Regions from separate parts of the Neorhizobium sp. USDA 3394 genome, predicted to be linked through region 2. Evidence: predicted binding sites of a transcription regulator. Region 2 holds the regulator's gene; the other holds the start of a gene.
What was found. Region 2 encodes PhoB, which activates phosphate uptake and scavenging genes when phosphate is short. Its sites were predicted from a motif close to TGTCATNNANCTGTCAT; they were not measured.
Positions count from the first base shown of each region.

Region 1: the regulator PhoB is predicted to act here: its motif matches at 1,555-1,571, upstream of ACZ9EJ_RS17795 (alkaline phosphatase).

Region 1 is NZ_JBWCDU010000001.1:3,586,894-3,590,306, forward strand. It holds gene ACZ9EJ_RS17795 (alkaline phosphatase) at 1-1,501, opposite strand, end outside; gene ACZ9EJ_RS17800 (ribonuclease D) at 1,993-2,616, shown strand; gene ACZ9EJ_RS17805 (hypothetical protein) at 2,746-3,413, shown strand, end outside.
Region 2 is NZ_JBWCDU010000001.1:2,155,489-2,158,901, forward strand. It holds gene ACZ9EJ_RS10305 (winged helix-turn-helix domain-containing protein) at 412-1,098, opposite strand; gene phoB (phosphate regulon transcriptional regulator PhoB) at 1,113-1,796, opposite strand; gene phoU (phosphate signaling complex protein PhoU) at 1,826-2,539, opposite strand; gene pstB (phosphate ABC transporter ATP-binding protein PstB) at 2,585-3,400, opposite strand.

The DNA of each region.
Region 1 (3,413 bases), 1.4 Mb from region 2:
GGCCATCCATCTTCGGGCGGAAGGTTTCATAGTGGTCGGGGCCGTTGTTGGCGGCCAGGAACAGGCGGCGAGAGACGTCGATCTTGTCCGGATAACCGTCGCCGTTTTCGTCCTTGTAGTTCGGGAATCCGGCTTCCGCATAGATGCCGACCTTTTCGCGCATCTCGGTGCCCGGCTTTTCGTCGTCAACCGTGCCGATGATGGAAACGCCATGGGTATGGTCGCCGGTGACGACGATCAGGGTATCCGGATGCGTCTTCTGGAACTCGCGGGCAACCGCCACCGTCTGGTCGAATTCGATGGTGTCGACGACGGCGCGGTCCCAGTCGAGCGGATGGGACATCTTGTCGATCGAGGAGGCTTCGACCATCAGGAAGAAGCCGTCCTGATCCTTGGAAAGGCGATCGAGAGCAACCTTGGTCATGGCGACGAGACCCGGCTGGTTCGGATACTTTTCGACGGTGCCCTTCTTCAGGAACTCGCGGTCGAGCGTGACGTCCAGATTGCCGGGATGGAACAGGCCGAGCAGCAGCCCGTTGGCGTTTGCGCCGGCGGCAAGTTCGTTCTTGTCGGTAGCCAGCGTGTAACCGGCATCCTTGAAGAGCTTGATAAAGTCCTTGTCGTCCTTTCGCTTCGAGCCGGCAGTCGCCTGCGGCAGGAAGTAAGCGGAACCGCCGCCGAGCACGACTTCCGGCTTCACGTCGAGCAGCATGCCGACGACCTCTGCCTTGTCGTTGCGGTTGCGGGTGTGGGCGACGACGGCCGCCGGGGTGGCATCTTCGATTTCGGACGTGGCGACGATACCGATCGATTTGCCGGTCTGGCGGCGGAGGGCTTCGGCGATCGTTTCGACCCTCGGATCGTCCAGCGGGTCCGGCGTGCGGTCGGCGTAGACGCCGATCGCGTTGACCGCGGTCTTGTGACCGGTCATGTACGCCGACATCGTGTTGGCCGAGTCGGTGTTGATCGCGTTGGTGGCCGAGGTGCCGACGAAAGCCATGCGATCGAGGTCGTCCATGGCGAGGCGGCCGTTTGCCTTGCCTTCGGTCATGCCCTTGGACATGATGCGGGCAGCGGTGCGGTGGGCAACCGAAAGGCCGTCGCCGAGCAGGAAGATGACGTTCTTGGCCTTCGGGGCAGCGCCCGTGCCGTAGACGTTCCAGGTGACGGTCCTGGTTTCGGAACCGGCCGAGACCTCGACCTTGTAGTCGCCCGCGTTGGCGAGCGCCAGGCCGCGCAGGATGACGGCAGAACCGAGGAGCTTGTCCTTGTTCTTTTCTTCCGCGACGAACTGGATTTCCTTGCCGAGAGCGGTCTTGTAGTCCTGACCGTTGACGGTGATCCTGACGTCTTCAGGCTTTACGACCGAGTTGAACTCGACCTTGAAGTCGAAGGGGGAGCCGGCGAGGATCGTGGCGCGATCCAGCGGATATACGGTGGCGGCCTGGGCGGCGCCGGCAAGCACGGTCGAAACGACCAGGGCGGCAAAAATCTTGCGCATAGTAACCTCACGAAAAATTCAAAGGGAAGGCGAGGTTCGTATATCGGCGGTGCGTGACACACACGTGACGCCAGCCACAGGTCGCGACCCGCGCGAACCAGACTGCCGCGAGGCAAAAGCAACAGCATTTTTGAAGGGAAATCCTGCTCCAGAAACGGAAAAAGCCTGGCGCGGGAGGAGGTGCGCCAGGCTTTTAAACTTGATCGACAACTGGGAGGAGGAGGATGTTGTCGATCCGTATCGAGCAACACTGGGAGGAGGAGTGCGTCGCTCGATGAGTAAATATATAGGCTAATCGTTTAATCACGCCAACCCATCTTGCCGCAATGCAGCAATGCGCTGAGCGCAGAGCTGAGCAAATGCCCGGGATCGATCGAATCGCTCGCGGGGCTTTTTCGGCGGCTGCTGCGCCGCGCCCCTAAGATCACCATATCGCTCTGGAAAAACGTGGTTTATAGCGAATTCCGGCAGACAGACGGACGGAGACCAACATGGCAGAGATCAGGTACCACGAAGGCGACATTCCGGCAGCGGACGCGGCGCGTTATACGGGGGCGATCGCCATCGATACGGAAACCCTGGGCCTGGTACCGCGACGCGACCGGCTTTGTGTCGTGCAGCTTTCGCCCGGGGACGGGTCCGCTGACGTGATCCGCATCGCCGCCGGGCAGAACGAGGCTCCAAACCTCGTCGCCATGCTTGCCGATCCGGCGCGCCAGAAGATCTTCCACTACGGCCGCTTCGATATCGCCGTTCTCTTCCATACGTTCGGCGTGACCACGACGCCGGTATTCTGCACCAAGATTGCGTCGCGCCTGACCCGCACCTACACGGACCGGCACGGGCTGAAGGACAATCTCAAGGAGATGCTGGATGTCGACGTTTCCAAGGCGCAGCAGCAATCCGACTGGGCAGCCGAGGTCCTTTCGCCGGCGCAGCTCGAATATGCTGCCTCCGACGTGCTGCATCTGCATGCGCTCCGCGACAAGCTGAGCTACCGCCTGGTGCGCGACAGGCGTGCCGAGCTCGCCCAGGCCTGTTTCGAATTCCTGCCGACGCGGGCGAAGCTGGACCTGCTGGGCTGGGAAGAGGCCGATATCTTCGCCCATAGCTGACGTCCGCGCGGGCTTCCGCTCAAAACTGAGAAAGAGCGGCATAACCTCTCGTTGTCCGGTAACGTTCCGTTAACTGTTCGAATCTAATTTTGCCCGCGGTATACCTCTCGACGAGACCGGATTTCGGGCATGTTGCTCCCTACCCAGCAGACTTATGGGCTTGCCGCGACCAACATGATGCAGTCGATGCTCGACAGCATCGAGGAGCAGCGCAAGAAGGACGAAGACCAGCGGACCGGCAAGAAGAGCGACCCGGTTACCGAAGCCCGTATCAGCGCCAGCGAAGACGCCCGGCGGGCCCGCGACAAGATCACTTCCGCGCTTTTCGGCGTTACCAAGACAGACCCCAACGAGCTGAAGATCGAGCTTGTCGATCGCCTGGCCGCCAAGCTCGGCATCGATATCGACGAAGCGCGTTCGTCCTACAAGCTCGGAAAAGCGCTGGAAGACGCGCTGAAAGAGATGATGCCGGACGAGATCGGCGAACTCGTCGAAGATCTCGGCCTCGAAGACATCGGCATCTCGATGGACACCCTGCTCTCGGCGATCAAGAACCCCTACGGCGATGACAACCAGCGCCTGATGGACGGCCTCAACCGAAAGGCCAATGGCGGCAAGCTCGATACGGAAGTCGAGCGCGTCGTGCAGCGGCTCGAGGATGTCGCCGATCCGAAGACACTCGAAGAGCTGAAGCTCGGTCCACAGGGCTACGACCCGACCCGTGTCGAAGATGCCGGAACCCGAGCCGAACGCCAGGCCGACATCGAGGCGGCCGAGGCCGGCCAGAAACTTGAAGA
Region 2 (3,413 bases):
CGGGGCGATCCAAGGATCGTAACTTAGTTTCCTATTGCGCCCGGTTGAAGCGCCCTGTCAGAAATGTTCCGGAGCCAAGGCGGCTAGTCCTCCATGTCCTCTACGCGGGACGCATCGGTGAAGCTTATGCTCTGCACCACGCTGCCCGAGACGGGGAGACAGGGATGTGGATATTCACCGCTTAGTCACCAGCACTCCGGGCGCGGCGTCGGAGAACCGGACCAACCGGCGAAGGCATATCTGAAGGTGATTGCGGTCGACCCGCAAGGTACGGCGGAGGCGTTGGCAAAAGGCGCTGCATAGTTCCAATAGCTGGCGAATGCTGCTTCGCCAGCCTCCATGGCAATGATCCGCCGGGTCGCCATCAGCCGGTCAGGATAAAGATTGGCCCCAAGTCCAAAGAGACGCCTGTCAGAAATCGCCCAATGCGTATCCGGTGCCGCGCACGGTCCGGATCACGTTGTCGGACTTGCCAAGGCTGATGACTTTGCGAAGCCGGCCGATATGGACATCGATCGCGCGCTCATCGACGTTCGTGTCGTCGCCCCACAGGGAAGCCTTGAGCTCCGAGCGTGAATAGACCTTGCCGGGCGTCCGCATCAGGAATTCAAGAAGCTTGAACTCCTTCGGCCCGAGCTTGACCTCGCGCTTCTGCCGGTGAACCCGATGGGCTTCCCGGTCGAGCGTGAGATCGCCCACCTTGAGCATATGGTCCAGGAGGGCGGGGTTGACCCTCCTGAGCAGGTTCTTCACGCGGACGACGAGCTCGACCGGGGAGAATGGCTTCATGAGGCAATCATCGGCACCCGCAGCCAGGGCGACCAGGTGAAGGCCCTCCCCACCCGATGGAACAAGGAGTATGATCGGAAGGCGCGATAGGACCGGATCGAGACGCACTTCGCGGCAGACCTCGAGACCTTGCACACCCGGAAGGTCCGAACTCATGACCAGGATATCCGGCGGAACGGCCTTCAGGCGATTGGAGATCTCGGCACCACTGGCCAGCATCGATACGACGAAGTTGTCGGCCGCGAGGGCTTTCTGCAATATCAGACGAAACGACTCGTCGTCGTCGACCAACAGGACCCGCGCGCTCATCTCGTGGCCACCAACTATGTTTCCATGGAGTATCCGGCACCGCGGACGGTGCGGATTACATCCTGCATGTTGGAGAAGTTGAGTGCCTTGCGAAGTCTTCCCACATGGACGTCGACCGTACGCTCGTCGACATAGATGTCATGGCCCCAGACGCCGTCCAGAAGCTGCGAGCGGGAGAAGACCCGGCCTGGCGCCGCCATCAGGAATTCGAGCAGGCGGAATTCGGTCGGGCCCAGACGCACCTCGCGGCTCTTGCGGTGAACGCGATGGGTTTCCCGATCGAGTTCGATGTCGCCGCAGCGGAGCACGCTGGAGAGCACTTCCGGACGAGCCCGCCGCAGCATGGCCTTGACGCGAGCCATCAGTTCCGGCGTCGAGAACGGCTTCACCACATAGTCGTCGGCACCGGTGGCGAGGCCGCGAACACGTTCGCTCTCCTCGCCGCGGGCCGTCAGCATGATGATCGGCAGGCGCTCCGTTTCCGGGCGCATGCGCAGCCGGCGGCAGAGTTCGATGCCGGAAACGCCGGGTAGCATCCAGTCGAGGATCAGAAGGTCCGGTACCCGTTCCTGAAGCCGGATCTCGGCTTCGTCGCCCCGCAAAACGGTATCGACCTCATAACCCTCGGCTTCCAGATTGTAGCGAAGAAGCACGCTCAGCGCTTCCTCGTCTTCTACGACAGCGATTTTTGGCAGCATTCTTCAGCCTGCTCCGTCAGCATTCCGTCTTATTCGGTGATAGCGCCGAGCGTGTTCGACGAGTCGTCCTTCGGACGATCGCCTTCCGGCTGGGCGCCTGTCGTCATGTAGTAGATGGTCTCGGCGATGTTGGTGGCATGGTCGCCGATACGCTCGATGTTCTTGGCGCAGAACAGCAGATGCGTGCAGGTGGTGATGTTGCGCGGATCCTCCATCATGTAGGTGAGGAGTTCGCGGAACAGCGAAGTGTACATCGCGTCGATTTCCTCGTCGCGGCTGCGGATCGCCTCGGCCTTTTCCGCCGAACGCGTCGCGTAGACGTCGAGGACGTCCTTGAGCTGCACGAGGGCGAGATCGGAGAGATGCTCCAGGCCGCGGGCGAGCTTGCGCGGAACGCCGGTGCCCTGAACCGCGATGACGCGCTTGGCGGTGTTCTTGCCAAGGTCGCCGACGCGCTCCAGATCGGAGGCGATGCGCAGCGAACCGACGATCTCGCGAAGGTCGGCTGCAACCGGCTGGCGACGGGCGATCGTGACGATCGCCTTGTCGCCGATCTCGCGCTCGGCGTGATCGAGGATCACGTCGTCGGAGATGACCTTCTGCGCGAGTGCGGCGTCGGAATTGACCAGCGCCCGCACGGCGTCCGAGCACATCTGCTCGGCGAGGCCGCCCATTTCGGAGATGCGGCGGCTCAGGTATTTCAGTTCGTCGTCATAGGCCGACAGGATATGGGTCGATGCCATCTTCTAGTCCTCAAAATTGATTTTCAGGCGGCACTTTCGGCTGGATCAGCCGAAACGGCCCATGATGTAATCCTGGGTGCGCTGATCGTCGGGATTGGTGAACATCTTGTCGGTGTCGTTCTCCTCGACGAGCTGGCCGAGATGGAACATGGCGGTGCGCTGCGACACGCGGGCAGCCTGCTGCATCGAATGCGTCACGATGACGATCGTGTAGTTGGCTCGCAGTTCATGGATGAGTTCTTCAACCTTGGCGGTCGCGATCGGGTCGAGCGCCGAGCAGGGTTCGTCCATGAGGATGACTTCCGGCGACACGGCGATCGCACGGGCGATGCACAGACGCTGCTGCTGGCCGCCGGAAAGCCCGGTGCCGGATTCATGCAGGCGATCCTTGACTTCGCCCCAGAGGCCGGCGCGCTGCAGGCTCGCCTCGACGATCTGGTCCATGTCGGCCTTGTTCTTGGAAAGGCCATGGATGCGCGGACCATAGGAGATGTTCTCGTAGATGGTCTTCGGGAACGGGTTCGGCTTCTGGAAAACCATGCCGACGCGAGCGCGAAGTTCGACGACGTCGATCGCCTGGTCATAGATATCGTCCGCGTCGAGAGTGATCTTGCCGGTAACGCGGCAATTCTCGATCGTGTCGTTCATGCGGTTGAGGCAGCGCAGGAAGGTGGACTTGCCGCAGCCGGAAGGACCGATGAGAGCCGTCACAGTGTTTTCGCGGACGTTAAGGTTCACGTCGAAAAGCGCACGCTTTTCACCGTAATACACCGAAACGTCCTTGCCGATCATCTTGTGGGAAGCATCGCTCATCTTTTGGTCCAGCGCCTTTTCAACTGCCGATTCTGACATCATATTCATTGTCATACTCCTT